DNA from 2 places in the Paenibacillus nanchangensis genome. Region 1 is predicted to be linked to the other one. Evidence: predicted binding sites of a transcription regulator. Region 1 holds the regulator's gene; the other holds the start of a gene.

Region 1 (7,728 bases):
CGCCGTAATACATTTCCTCCGCCGCTGCGCCTCCAAGCGCGATCATGATCTGATCTTCAAGATAGTCTTTGGTATACAGGTACTGCTCGGACTGCGGATTATGACGCACATAACCCAGCGCTTGTCCGCGAGGCGTCAAGGTAACCTGGCTCACGCTGCCCGGACGGAGCAGCTCCGCCATAATGGCATGTCCCAGTTCGTGAATCGCCACCCGTCTCTTCTCCTCGTGGTTGGTTTCACGGTCCGTCTTTTCGCCCATCATGACCTTGTCGATTGCCATGGCCAAGTGACGTTGTTCCACCTCGGTCAGATTGTCGCGCATCATATAGATCGCGGCTTCGTTCATTACGCTTTCCAGCTGGGCGCCGGAGAAACCGTAAGCTTCTTCGGCAATTTTGTCCAGATTGACATCCGGGTGAAGCGGTTTATTCGAAGCGTGCAGCTCCAGAATGGCCTTGCGCCCTTTTTTATCAGGCAGATCCACTTGAATATGGCGGTCGAACCGTCCCGGACGGAGCAGCGCCGAATCCAGCATCTCTTTGCGGTTAGTCGCCGCAATCAGCAATATACGGGGCTCGTCGGAGCTGTAGATTCCATCCATCTCGGTCAGCAGCTGATTCAGCGTCTGGTCGTATTCCCGCTGCTGTCCGCCTTCGCGTTTGCCGCCAATTACATCAATCTCATCGATAAAAATAATAGCGCTTTGTTTGTTTTCTTTTTCCGCCCGGGTCCGGGCGTCTTTGAACAAGTCGCGGATTCTGCCCGCTCCCACACCGACGTACATCTCCACGAACTCACTGCCCGAAGCGGCGACGAACACCGAATTGGTGTAGTGGGCCGCGGCTTTGGCCATCAGCGTTTTGCCTGTTCCCGGAGGCCCGGTGAGCAGAATCCCCTTCAGCGGGCGGATGCCGAATTTGCTGATCTCTTCGTGCCGGATCAGGAAATCCAGCGCTTCGCGCAGCTCCTGCTTGGCGTTCTCCTGGCCGCCGATCTGCTCGAATGTCAGCTTGGACGGTCCTTTCTTTTTGCGTTTCTTATCGGCTCCCGCATTGACGGTCAGTCCGCCGCGAGAATGCGCGAGCATCAGCAGAGCGCCGATCATGGCGGCTCCAATCAGCAGCGGGACAATATTAAGTCCAAGGAATGCGAGGAAAACAAGCAGCACCGGCACAAATCCGATCACCGCTTCTTTGGTCCATTTAGGCATTAGTCCATACCCCCAGTCGTTCTGGTTGCCGCGGCAGAATCACGAATTTGCTTTCCTTGCCGTCTGTCAGGCTCACATACACATTGCTGTCATCAATTTCCGTTGTTGCCGAGATACCATCATACTCCTGGGCCAGCCGGTCCAGCGTGCTGGGAATCAGCGTGTATTTCCGGCTCTCCATCGCTTCGGCGACGGAGAACATCGCTTTCTCCCAATATTCATCCAGACGTTTGTTGGAGTGCTGCTCAACGTCAAGCTTCAGCTTGCGGCCGCCGATAACGGATTGTCCTTCAGCATTTATATATTGAACGAGTTCACGTAATTTTGTTCCAGGCTCCAAATCGAGTTTCAAAGCGACCTCGTTGCGGGTAATAGAAATATGAGATTCGTTAACTCCTTTATAATCATTAACAATTTTTTTCAGCGGTTGCTGGACCGCATATTGACGGTAAAGAAACCATCCGCCGAACAATACCGAAGCCGACAGCAGCGCTGTCAGCAGTATAGCGACAGGACGCAGTTTCATATAACCTCTCCTTTCGGGTTGAACACATGATGCATGGACAGCGCAACTCTAACTCTACTATCAGCTAACTTCACACTCAACAGCTAAACTTCACACTCAACAGCTAAACTTCACAATCAGCAAATGCCTGTGTAGATTCTATCAGGCATTTGTTTGCCGTGCAATCGTACAAGTAACAGTATATCACAGTGTATATACTTTTTCGAAGCAGATTGTGAAATATATTTTAAATTTTAGCTGCCAAATCGCTGCATTGCAAGTTTACTAGTTTTACCACGGCTGTACAGCTGCTTACGGTGGGGATTAGTTCTTGAGGTTTAGCAGAATCCCACCTCTCTACCAGCCTTTACTGGCAATACCAGAGATTAAGTTTATCCCGTATTAGTTTGCGATAACCGTCTGATAGATCATAATGTAGTTGTCATTGATATACTGCTCGATCAACAGGCGGTCAACTTTTCGATCAGGATGTTTAATTTCCGGCACTTTTCGGATCCCATGCGTTCGCAGAGCACTTCCACCCATTCCAAAGTAACACCATACCCTGTAACCTATAACATGTAACCTATGCCGTTTGATATATCACCTAATATATATCCTCCAATATATACGATGCAACTATATCATGTAACACGTACCATGTAACACAGACCATGTAACACAGACCAAACACAGCCAAAAAGGGCTGAGCGCGCCTACCGCGCACCCAGCCCTTTTTTAGTTGACGTAAATCGGATTCCCGATGGCGGCGCCGTCGGCAAACCGGAAAAACTGATAATAATAGTGCTCATCCTGTTTATAAAACAGCTGCCAAGCGTATTCGCCATCATATACGCCAGGCAGAAGCCGCTCAACCGATGCCTGCGGCAGCGCTTTGGCGATCACCTCGCGCATCCGCGTTTCATCCAGCCCGTTCTTAAGCGGCTCGGCATGAACAGTGTTTTCTCCTTGCGCAGGCTGGCCTCCCGGCTGAAACCGAACCCAAACCATCAGTTCCTGCCCGGTAGCGTCTGTTCCGGTAAGGGTCCAGTAGATGGATTGGCTGTCCCAGACCGATTTCTGAGCACGCGTAATCTCCACCAGCCCGGCCTGGGTTTTGGCGGCCGCTTCCGCCGCTCTTTTTTCGGTCCATTGATCCTTCATAATGTAAGCATAAATCAAATGGAGTCCAAACAGCACCAAGAGCAGCGCCGACGTTCCGAGTGCGATCCATTGTCCCTTTCTTTTCAACCGTTTCCGCTCCCTCTCATCCCCGCGCGCTTACCGTTTCAGCAGACCTTCGAACGCCTGCTGGGCGCTCCGGCGGATCCGCTCTTCATCCAGCGTCAGGCATTCGCCGTTCTTAACCACCTGTTTTCCATCAACCCACACATGCGCCACATCTTTGGCGCTCGCCGAGTACACGGCATGGGATAACAGGTCCGAGTGGGGCAGCAGATGCGGCTGATCAATGTCAATGGCGATCAAATCGGCTTTCATTCCTACTTCAAGGCGTCCTACCTCAGGCAAAAAGACCGACTTTGCTCCATACTCTGTTGCCATCCGCAGCGCTTCGGCCGCGGGCACCGCCGTAGGATCGCCGCTTACTCCTTTATGAATCAGCGCCGCAAGGCGCATCTCTTCGAACATGTCGAGGTTGTTGTTGCTCGCCGCGCCGTCCGTACCCAGCGAAACCGTGACGCCGGCCTTCAGGAGCTCGGGAACACGGGCGACGCCGCTTGCAAGCTTAAGATTGCTGCCCGGGTTATGCGACACCCCAACATTGTGGCGTGCAAGGATCTCAATCTCCTCATCCGTCAGATGGACCGCATGCGCAACAAGCGACGGACGCGTGAACATGCCGAGCTTCTCCAGATGCGCTACGGGTCTGAGGCCGTAATCGGCGGCGTTTTGCTCCACCTCGCGCTGCGTTTCGGACATGTGGGTATGGAGCGGAAGATCCAGCTCATGCGCCGCTTCCACAAATTTGACAAAATAATCCGGCGGACAGGTATACGGTGCATGCGGCGAAATCATGGCTGTAATCCGGCCGTCCGCCTGGCCATGCCAGTTGCGGGCAAAACGGACGGCTTCCTCCAGCTTCGCCTTCTGCACGTCCTCGGGGCACAGACCGATAACGCCCCGCATCAGAACAGCGCGGATGCCGGACTGGTCAGCCGCTTCGGCCACCCGGTCCATATGGTCGTACATATCAAGGAACGTGGTTGTTCCGCCTTTGAGCATTTCCAGAATCGACAGCGAACTTCCCCAGTATACGTCGTCTCCGGTAAACTTGGCTTCCATCGGCCACATCTTCTCCTGCAGCCATACCTGCAAAGCAAGGTCGTCCCCGTAACCCCGGAGCAGCGACATCGCGGCATGTCCATGCGTATTGACGAGCCCGGGCAGAAACAGCAGCCGGCTCCCGTCCACCTGGCGGACTCCCTCTATATTCTCGGGTTCGGTTTCGCCTATGTACGTAATCCGGCCGTCATCCACAATCATCCAGCCGGTAAGAACCGAACGGTCCGCCGAGTTAACGGCAAACCGGCCGTTGCGAATCACCCATTTACGGTCATTGCTGCTCATTTGCGGTCTCCTTTCCATCAGGCAGATAATAAGCTAGGCTTTGCAGGTCGGTTGTGAAATCCGCCGCATGAACCCGTACCTCGGGCGGCGTCTTCAGAATAACCGGCGCAAAGTTCAGAATCGCTTCGATGCCCGAACCGACCAGGATATCGGCAACGGCCTGCGCTTCGGAATCCGGGACGGTAATAATGCCGATCCGGATGCCTTGGCTCCGGATTGTATCGGCCAGTTCTTCCATCGGCTGCACGGTCAGCGAGTTGATTTTTTGCCCGATTTTGGGCGGGTAGGAATCAAAGATGGCAACGATTTTCATCGTGTCCTTCAGATAGGCGTTGTAATTCGAGAGCGCATGGCCCAGATTACCGGCGCCGACAAGGGCTACGTTAATCTGCTGGTCCAGCTTCAGGATATGCCGGATTTTTTCGATCAGATACGAGACGTCATACCCGATGCCTTTGCGGCCGAAGTCGCCAAAATAAGCCAGGTCCTTCCGGATCTGCGCCGGGTTGAGCTCCAGCTTCTGCCCCAGCTCCTGGGAAGAAACGGTCGCGATTTCGCGTTTGTTCAGCTCGTTCAGAAAACGCAAGTACACCGGCAGACGGCGTACGACCGCTTCCGATATTTTGTCTGATTTCATCGATGATCCTCCTCGTTAGAGATGCCTTCCGGGTAACCCGCGCAGCTTCCTTCCGGGCATAACTTCCCCCGTTCGTGTTCCGCGTGTGTTCCCTATAGAGCAGCGGCAGCAAATACCGCTTGCTTGTGTCCGCAAACTGCTTTGACGGCAAACCTGCCGCCAAAAGCCGGAAACGGCAGCGGTCCGGTTCGCCCGGCAGCCGGATGGAAAACCCTTACAGATAAGGTTCCACCCCGGTACCGTTTGAATTGCTTGCAGCTAAATTTATTCTCCGCTGGCCTCGGCAGCTCCTGCTTCCAGCCATTCCGTAATACGCGGAACCAGCTGTTCGGTCAGCATATGCTCCATTTTGGGCCCCGGCAGCGAATATAGAAAATATTTACCGTAATAAGACTCAATTACTCGGGTATCGTATACAATAACGATTCCCCGGTCCTCCGCCGTCCGCACCAGCCGTCCAAAACCCTGTTTGAAGCGGATGACCGCCTGGGGGACCGACATCTGCATAAAAGGGTTTTTCTTCTGGGCCTGCAGCAGCTCCGCTTTAGCTTCGGCCAGCGGGTGGTTTGGCGGCTGGAACGGCAGTCTGACGATAGCCAGACAGGTCAGCGCTTCACCCGGAATATCGACGCCTTCCCAGAAACTGCTGGTCCCGAGCAGCACGGATGCGCTGCTGTCCTGGAACCGCCGGATCAGCTTCGTCCGGCTTCCCCCTTCAACACCCTGCCCAAGCACGGTGATATTCTCGGAGGCAAGCGCGTCCTTCAAAGGATCAAATACCTGTTTCAGCATCCGGTAGGAGGTAAAGAGCACCAGCATTCTTCCGCGCGTCGAGACGGCGGCCTCGGCAAGCGAACGAACCAGCTTCTCCACAAAACGCGAATCCCCGATGCTTCCTTTAACGCTTGGAAAATCCCGCGGAATCACCACCAGCGCCTGCTCCCTGTACTTAAACGGTGAAGGCAGCTGGGCGGTCATCACCCGTCCTTCCGCGTTTGCTGCGGATAAGCCGAGATTCTCGATCATATACTGGAAGGATTTGTCGACCGACAGGGTGGCGGAAGTGAGCACAACGCTTTTTTTCTTGTCAAAAAACAATTCCTTCAATTGGGCGCTGACGTCCACAGGCACCGCGTACAGCTGTAACGAACGGGCCCGGTAGTTGCTGTTCGCCTCCAGCCAATAAACAATGCCGGTATCTCCCAGCTTCATGAAAAGCTGCAGCGATTCCCGAACCTGGGCCAGTTCCTTAAACAGCCCGCCGAGATCCGTTACGATCCCCTCCTGAGACCAGGTGTCGTTTTCCCTCATCTCACCCAGCATCGTGTCCCCTTTACGGATCAGATCCGCCAGAGCGGTCAGCAGGCTCGCCGAAAGAGCGGACACCTCCTCCCAGTCCGTTGGCTTCTTCGCAGGATTCAGCCGGAGGACCAGCTGACCGGCTTCACCGGCAGACAGCTCGCTCCGTTCCGGGATCAGCGTATACAGCCGTTCGCTCAGCATCTCCCAGTTCTCCCGCACCGTCATGATATCCTCGCTCATCCGGTCGATGTTTGCCGTCCATTCGGAAGCCTGTTCACCGCCGGAGGACTGCAGCATTTGCCGCAGCATCGGCAGCTGGCCGTTCCGGCTGTCCTTAAACATGCGCTGCAGCGTATGCGTCACCGTAAAATGCTTCAGATGCATGCCAAGGTGTTTGCCTGCGACGTCTTCAAGATGATGCGCCTCGTCAATTACCAAATGCTCGTAAGCGGGCAGCAGCTGATGCCCCGCTTTGACGTCGGCGAACAGCTTGGAATGATTGGTGATGACGACATCGGCCAGGCCCGCCTCATGCTTGGCCCGGTGATAAAAACACTTGCGGAACCAAGGACACGCCCGCCCCAGACACGAATCAGTGTCGCTGGCGACAGTCTCCCAATAATCCCCGCCCCGGTTGCCAAGGTTCAGTTCTTCATCATCCCCGGATTCGGTCCGCGTAAGCCACACCAGCATTTGGGCGGAGATCAGCAGATCTTCCCGCGGGCTGACGAACTCCTTGCGGTTGATCTTCAGTTCCAGTTTCCGCAGACACAAATAATGACCGCGTCCCTTGAACACGGCGGCTTTGAACGGAAACGGCACCGCCTGTGTCAGCAGAGGCACATCCCGCTCCCTTAGCTGATCCTGCAGGTTGATGGTATGGGTGCTCACCATTACCTTGCTGCCGTTTTTGACGCTGTGGTAAATGGCCGGCAAAAGATAACCCAGCGATTTGCCGGTGCCGGTGCCTGCCTCAATCAGCAGATGTTTATCCTCCGACAAAGCGGTCATCACTTCACCGAACATGATATCCTGCGATTCCCGGCTCTCGTACTTTGGCAGCAGCGCGGCCAGCCTCCGTTTGACCCGTTCCAGATAGTCCTGGAACGATACGTCCTCCAGCGGATTCGCTTCCCCTTCCTCCCTGGGCGCACTGAGCTCCGTCCAATCCCCGACCTTCAGGGCTAGCTGCCGGTAATAGGTAAGGTCATCCTGCTGGGAGAAGGTCTCCATCTCGCGCTCCTGCAGCAGGCCGTCAAAGTACCAGGCCAAATCGCTGTCTTCGCCGGCAAACAGCTCGTTCAGCCGCTGAATGGTAAGCAGCGGCAGGTCGTACAGCTCCTCCAGACAGCGGAGCAGCACAAGCGCGGTAGCATGTGCATCGCTGTCCGCCTGATGGGGCCGGTCATGCTGCAATCCGAAATGGGCCGCAACGGCGCCAAGCTGATACGTGGTCAGCGACGGAAAGCAGATCTTCAAAAAATC
Region 2 (7,728 bases), on a different contig from region 1:
GGCGGCGTTCCAGCGCGAACAGCAGTAGTTGATAAGCACGTACAATAGTAGTTGATAAGCACGTACAGCAGTAATTGTTAAGCAGCTCTTTAAGCCTAAAACGCGCCAAGACGTTTACACTTGGGACCTGAAGCATCGCCGCACCAAAAACGGGATTCCGCTCTGGAATCCCGTTACTGATATATTTCCTATATTTTTAGCAGCCTACTGACCAATTAAAGATTCTGGCGCTTACACCAAAGCCGTCTGCTGACGTCCTTCTTCAATCAGCCGGTAGGCGCGCTGTACTTCTTTGTCCGTCGGGGAAGGAACGCCTTCCAGCTCATACGGTCTGCCGAGCATTTCCCATTTGTAAATCCCCATCTGGTGGTACGGCAAAATCTCAAATTTTTCGACCCCGTTCAGAGTGCCGATGTACCGCCCAAGGTTCAATAAATCTTCTTCCCGGTCATGGATTCCCGGTACATAAACGTGGCGGATCCACATTTTGCGTCCATGATCCGACAACCAGCGGGCGAGCTTCAAGGTACGTTCGTTTGATTTACCGGTCAGCTTGATATGTGCCTCATCATCAATATGCTTGAGATCCAGCAGCACAAGATCGGTTACATTCAGCAGATCAACGATTTTGTCTCCTTCATTGTATCCGTTGCTGTCCAAGGTTGTATGCAGGTTCCAGCGTTGTTTGACCTCTGTGAACAGCTGCTTTACGAAGTGTGCCTGAAGGGTTGGCTCGCCGCCGGATACCGTGAGTCCGCCGCCGGAAGAACGATAATAGTTCAAATAAGGTTCAATTTCGTTCAGCACTTCCTCAACGGTCATCTCTTTGCCTTCGTCGAGTGCCCAAGTATCGGGGTTGTGGCAGTATTGGCATTTCAGCAGGCAGCCCTGCATAAAGAGCACAAAACGGATACCGGGCCCGTCAACGGTACCGAAGGTTTCCAAGGAGTGAATGCGGCCTTTTATCATATGAGGTCATCCTTTCGCTATCGGTCTGAACTTCAGACACTCAAGATCCACGGCCGCTGTTCCGTCCGGCCCGATCTTCCGAAATTTAAAATTTTAACAATCCGAGTACAAGGATTTACCGCCCCAAGGTTCAGGGCGGTAATCCCCTTGATACACTATTTAAGTCGTTTAGGCGACTATATTACATTTGACCATGGAACGTACGGTTAATTACGTCCAGCTGTTGTTCGCGAGTCAGCTTGATGAAGTTAACAGCATAACCCGATACGCGGATGGTCAGCTGCGGATAGTTCTCCGGATGCTCCATCGCGTCCATCAGTTGTTCGCGGTCAAATACGTTGACGTTCAGGTGATGGCCTTTGCTGCCAAAGTATCCGTCCAGCATGGAAACCAGGTTGCTCTTCCGTACTTCAGCTTCTTTACCCAGTGCTTTTGGTACGATCGAGAAGGTGTTGGAAATACCGTCCAGGCTGTCTTCGTACGGCAGTTTAGCCACAGAGCTCAGCGAAGCCAGCGCGCCTTTTTTGTCGCGTCCATGCATCGGGTTGGCACCAGGTGCAAACGGCTCGCCTTTTTTACGTCCGTCAGGCGTAGTACCGGTCTTCTTACCGTATACAACGTTGGAAGTAATCGTCAGGATCGATTGCGTCGGCAGTGCGTTACGGTATGCGTGATGCTTGCGGATCATTGTCATGAAAGATTCTACCAGGTCTACCGCAATGCTGTCGACAGCGTCGTCGTTGTTGCCGTAGCAAGGGAATTCGCCTTCGATTTCAAAATCAACGGCAATGCCTTCTTCGTTGCGGATCGGTTTAACTTTCGCATATTTAATCGCGCTCAGGGAGTCGGTGGCTACCGACAGGCCGGCGATACCGCAAGCCATTGTGCGCAGGATGTCACGGTCATGCAGAGCCATTTCGATACGTTCGTAGGAATATTTGTCATGCATGTAGTGAATCACGTTCAGCGTGTTCATGTACAGCTTAGCCAGCCATTCCATCATCGGTTTGAAGCGTTTCATTACTTCTTCGTAGTCCAGATATTCGGACGTGATGCGCGGATATTCCGGACCAACTTGAACGCCGGATTTCTCGTCCACACCGCCGTTGATAGCATACAGCAGCGCTTTAGCCAGGTTGGCGCGTGCGCCGAAGAATTGCATTTGTTTACCGATACGCATTGCGGATACGCAGCAGGCGATACCGTAGTCGTCGCCGTAGATCGGGCGCATCAGATCGTCGTTCTCATATTGAATGGAACTGGTTTCGATCGATACTTTGGCGCAATATTTTTTGAAGCCTTCAGGCAGTTGTTCCGACCACAGTACAGTCAAGTTTGGTTCCGGAGCCGGACCCAGGTTGTACAGCGTGTGCAGGAAGCGGAAGCTGTTTTTCGTAACGCGGGTTGTTCCGTTAACGGACATACCGCCGATGGATTCCGTTACCCAAGTCGGGTCTCCGCTGAACAGATCGTTGTAGTCCGGTGTACGCAGGAATTTAACGATCCGGAGCTTCATTACGAAATGGTCAACAAGCTCTTGCGCTTGTTCTTCTGTCAGCGTGCCTTCTTCAATGTCGCGTTGTACATAGATATCAAGGAAAGACGATACGCGTCCGAGGGACATTGCCGCACCGTTTTGTTCTTTGATTGCGGCCAGGTAGCCGAAGTATACCCATTGGAACGCTTCTTTGGCAGTGTTAGCCGGTTTCGAAATATCGAAGCCGTGCATTTCGGCCATTTGCTTCAGTTCATTAAGTGCGCGGATTTGTTCCGACAGTTCTTCGCGGAGACGAATCACGTCATCCACCATCGAATCCACTTCAAGGTTGATTAGATCTTGTTTCTTCTCTTTGATCAGGAAGTCTACGCCGTACAGCGCTACGCGGCGGTAGTCGCCGATAATGCGGCCGCGGCCGTAAGCGTCCGGAAGACCAGTGATGATGCCGGCTCTGCGCGCAGCTCTCATCTCGCTTGTATATGCATCAAATACGCCTTGGTTATGCGTTTTGCGGATATTCGTAAACATGTCGACGATGCCTTGAGGAAGCTCGAAGCCGTAAGCGTTACAAGCGTCGATCATCATCTTGATGCCGCCGAAAGGCTGAATGGAACGTCTGAACGGCGCGTCAGTTTGAACGCCTACCACTTGTTCCTTGTCTTTGTCGATATAGCCAGGTTTGTGGGAAACGATGGTGGATACCGTATTAACGTCCACATCCCACACGCCGCCTTTTTCTCTTTCTTCCTTGCTCAGCTGGGAGATGATCTTCCACAGCTCGTTCGTGTTGTTAGTAGGACCGACCAGGAACGATTCGTCGCCTTCGTACGGTTTGATGTTCTGTTCAATAAAATCGTTAACGTTAACTTTCTTGGACCATTTACCCTTCTTGAAGCCGCGCCATCCGGATTTCACATCTTGTACTTCTCTTTCAACCACCGACATTTAAAATCCCTCCATCTATATTTAGTAGAGAACGCGGGCTTGAAGGTTGATCCCGTGTCTCGCGATCCCAAGAGGCTGTTTGTTCAAATTTTCACAATTAGTAATGAACTCTTTGGGACCTTGTTGCTATATAAACATTTTAGTTTATTTTCTGAAAAAGCACTGTGACAAATATCACCTTTTCGGTGATATTTGTCACTTCTATCCAGTCCCAAAGCGTCCACTCTTTATTTAATTACCCATTTATTACATTTTTAGTTGTCAAAGCGGCCGTAGAATGCGTTCCGGTATACATCGGCCAGTTCACTAACCAGCGGAAGCTTCGGATTGGCGGTCGTGCACTGATCTTCAAATGCGCGGTCAGCCAAGTAGTCGACGCGGGATTCGAAGTCGGCTGGATCGAAGCCGAGCTGTTGGAACGATTCCTCGATGCCAAGCTTTTTGTTCATCTCGCGGATCGCATTGATCAGGCTGTTGACGCCTTCTTCGGTCGTGCGGGCCGGCAGTCCCAGAATACGTGCGATCTCGGCATACCGCTCGTCAGCTACAAAGTGGTTGTATTTCGGGAACGAAGCGAACTTCGTCGGTTTTTTCGCATTGTAGCGGATAACGTGCGGCATCAGGATGGCGTTGGTACGTCCATGAGCCGTATGGTATTGACCGCCCCATTTGTGCGCCAAGCTGTGGTTGATGCCCAGGAATGCATTGGCAAAAGCCATACCTGCAAGCGTCGAGGCATTGTGCATTTTCTCGCGGGCAACTTTGTCGCCGGTCAGCGCGGATTTCTCCAGGTACTGGAAGACCAGTTGGATTGCTTTGATTGCAAGACCATCCGTGTAGTCGCTCGCCATAACGGAAACATAAGCTTCGATCGCATGAGTCAATACGTCCATACCGGTGTCGGCAACTGCGGTCTTCGGCAGGCTGTATACAAATACCGGGTCGATAATCGCTACATCCGGTGTCAGTTCGTAGTCAGCCAGCGGGTATTTCGTGTTGTTACCGGCAGTTTTGTCAGTAATTACTGCAAAAGAGGTTACTTCAGAACCCGTACCCGAAGTTGTCGGAATGGCTACGAATTTAGCTTTGTTGCCGAGTTTAGGATACTTGTAAACCCGTTTGCGGATATCCATGAATTTTTGTTTCAGGTTGTTGAAATCAACGTCCGGATGTTCGTAGAACAGCCACATGCCTTTCGCAGCATCCATTGGCGAACCGCCGCCCAGTGCGATAATGCAGTCCGGCTGGAACCGGTTCATCATGGCCGTGCCTCTTTCAACGGTAGTGGTCGAAGGATCCGGTTCAACTTCCGAGAAGACTTCGATTGCTACAGGAGTTTGACGCTGGCGGAGATAATGTTCAACGCGCTCCACATAACCCAGCTTCACCATCATCGGGTCGGTAATGATTGCAACACGTGTGATATCCGGCATTTTGGCCAGGTACTGCGTCGAGTCTTTTTCGAAATAGATTTTATCCGGCACTTTAAACCATTGCATATTCACGGTACGACGATTCACCCTTTTCACGTTGATCAGGTTAATGGCAGTCACGTTCTGCGATACGGAGTTGCGGCCATACGATCCGCAGCCCAGCGTCAGCGAAGGAATGTTCGTGTTGTAAATATCGCCGATTGCGCCATGGGTCGACGGCGAATTTACGAGAATACGTCCGGTTTGCAGGCGGTTCGAGAATTTCATAATAACTTCTTCGTTGTTCGAGTGGATCGCCGAGCTGTGTCCCATACCGCCGAATTCAACGATTTGCGCAGCGCGCTCGATGCCTTGGTCGGCATTTTTCACTTTGTAGCAGGCAAGCACCGGGCTCAGTTTTTCAGCGGAGAGCGGATATTTCGGGCCTACGCCTTCCAGTTCGGCTACCAGAATTTTTGTTCCGGCAGGAACTTGGATACCGCACATTTCAGCGATCTTCGTAGCGGATTGACCGACGATTGCCGGGTTAACCGCACATTTCTCTACATTCATTGCGCCGGATGTCAGCTTCGCAGCTTCCTCTTTGTTGACGAAGTAACAGCCGTTTGCGATCATTTTCTTCTTCACTTGGTCAAAAATCGCTTCTTCTATAATAACAGCCTGCTCGGATGCGCAGATCATGCCGTTGTCAAAGGTCTTCGACAGGATGATGTCCGTTACGGCCTGGTCGATATCCGCACTCTTCTCAATGAAGGCAGGCACGTTGCCAGGGCCTACGCCGAGAGCCGGTTTGCCGCAGCTGTAAGCCGCTTTGACCATTGCCGATCCGCCTGTTGCGAGAATCAGCGCTACGTCCGGATTGTTCATCAGGGCGTTGGTTTTATCCATCGTCGGCATTTCAATCCATTGGATGCAGTTCTCAGGCGCGCCGGCTTTGACGGCTGCATCGTGCAGGATCTTGGCGGCTGCCGCACTGCACTCTTGCGCGGATGGATGGAAACCGAATATAATAGGATTACGCGTCTTGGCTGCAATCAACGCTTTGAACATCGTGGTGGATGTCGGGTTGGTTACCGGTGTGATGCCCATTACGATACCGACCGGTTCAGCTATCTTCTGGAAGCTGTCGTAAGGGTTGTCTTCAATGACGCCTACAGTTTTGTCATATTTAATACCGTGCCAGATATACTCAGTGGCGAAGATGTTTTTGGTGATCTTGTCTTCGTATACGCCGCGGCCGGTTTCTTCAACTGCGAGCTTGGCCAGATACATGTGTTTGTCGAGTCCTGCCAGTGCCATGGCATGAACGATATTGTTCACTTGTTCCTGGTCGAGCTGCATGAATTCTTCAGCGGCTTTCTTAGCTTTATCAACTAATGTCTGAACATATTCTTCTGCGGTAGGCTGCTTTACTTGGGCGGGCACTTCATTCTTAACTGCCATCTTCCCTCGTCCTCCTGTCAATTTATGTTTGTTTTTCTCTACACGTTGATCATAACACATCTATGTCGTCTTGCATAGTGAATTATTTCACAAACTATAAAATTTTTTTGATTTATTTTCAAAGCGCTTTCATTTCCAGCGTGCTGCATTCCATGCTAAAGAGCCCCCGAAAGCAATCCGGAGGCTCGATATGTTCAGATGTGTTCGCTTGAGGTTAAATCTGTCAGCATGTTCAGGAGAGCTAAACTAACGAGTGGTTAAGGAGCCTTCAGGCTTTGAGGCTCTTTAAAGGCAAGCAGCCGGCCGTTAGCCTGTATGATAATCATTCCGCTTTCGGATAGCGTCCGGCCGAATTCGCTTCCCCTTGCCTCCAGCTTTAGTACAGGCTCAGCCTTAGCAAGGCTGATTGCTATGACACTTCCATCCGTAAGCGCAGCATACAATCCCCGGCCGATCAGTTCAAAACGGGCAATCGGCAGATCGAGCCCAGTCGAGTAGGACACCGTCATTTTGTCGGCCAGCTTAACCCCATACAGTGAATACCCGTCAATAAAAAGAATCCGTCCTTCATGCGGTCCGGCCGCATATTGCAGGTTTTTCCCCACACCTTGGGGGGTATAAAGCTCGGGCTTTGTCTTGGACGGATCTGCTTTTAACGGATAGGCATACACCTTGGACCCGGTTATGATATACAACTTGCCGTCGGCAACCAACGCTTCTCCGCCCCCGCCGCCGGGTTCAAGTTTGGAAACGTCGATTTTTTCCGGATTATAGGCCGTCGATTGAAGCACCTTGCCCGTCTTCATATCAAGCGTATCCAGCGTCGTCAGCGGAAGCTGCTCCAGCAAAGTACTTTGTCTCTGCACAATCGCCTTGCCGCCATCTACATAAATGGGCAAAGCTTGATTGGAGTTACGCCAAATCGATTTTCCCGTCTTCCCGTTAAAGGCATGAAGAACGGTATAGGAATAAGCGCCCGATTCATACCCCTCGGCTAAGACAGTATCCCCGTCCAAGAGAAGCGGTCCCTGAATCGGCCACTCGTAATTGTCGGTCCACAGCAGTTTGCCGTCCTTTACATTTAACGCTTTTAGATCTCCATTTGCAGCGACGATAATCCGCTCTGTGTTAACGGCCACCTGCCCAATATCGCTAAGTTTGACCGCAGATGTCCACAAAACTTTGCCGCTGCCCGCATCAAAGGCACTCACTTTTCCTCCGGACGATGCCGTGTACACCCGATTTTGCGCTACCGTGATCACCCGGCTCAGCCCGCTGCCCGATTTCCAGACGGTTTTCCCCGTTTTGGCATTGACTGCAAGCAGCTGGCCTTTTTTCAGAGTAAAGATCTTGCCTCCTGCTGCTGCCGCATATACGGGATCGCTGCTTTTCTGGTTTTGTTTATCGATGTCCAATGTCCAAAATGGCTTTATCACCGGG

What was found. The regulator Rex, encoded in region 1, represses fermentation and respiration genes when NADH is low (regulators of the CRP and FNR family bind a similar motif). The targets are predictions, from matches to a motif close to TTGTGAAATATTTCACAA.
Region 2: adhE (bifunctional acetaldehyde-CoA/alcohol dehydrogenase) is a predicted target of Rex. The motif match lies at 6,364-6,381, and genes of this name have one in related genera.

What each region holds. Positions count from the first base shown of each region.
Region 1 covers NZ_JBHOFD010000028.1:22,774-30,501, reverse strand. Annotated here, with positions in the region: gene ACE6ED_RS20885 (AAA family ATPase) at 1-1,210, opposite strand, end outside; gene ACE6ED_RS20880 (hypothetical protein) at 1,203-1,736, opposite strand; gene ACE6ED_RS20875 (cell wall elongation regulator TseB-like domain-containing protein) at 2,454-2,966, opposite strand; gene ACE6ED_RS20870 (amidohydrolase) at 2,997-4,304, opposite strand; gene ACE6ED_RS20865 (redox-sensing transcriptional repressor Rex) at 4,291-4,941, opposite strand; gene dinG (ATP-dependent DNA helicase DinG) at 5,206-7,728, opposite strand, start outside.
Region 2 covers NZ_JBHOFD010000005.1:189,524-197,251, forward strand. Annotated here, with positions in the region: gene tlp (small acid-soluble spore protein Tlp) at 1-28, shown strand, start outside; gene pflA (pyruvate formate-lyase-activating protein) at 232-969, opposite strand; gene pflB (formate C-acetyltransferase) at 1,151-3,412, opposite strand; gene adhE (bifunctional acetaldehyde-CoA/alcohol dehydrogenase) at 3,667-6,288, opposite strand; gene ACE6ED_RS05650 (outer membrane protein assembly factor BamB family protein) at 6,546-7,728, opposite strand, start outside.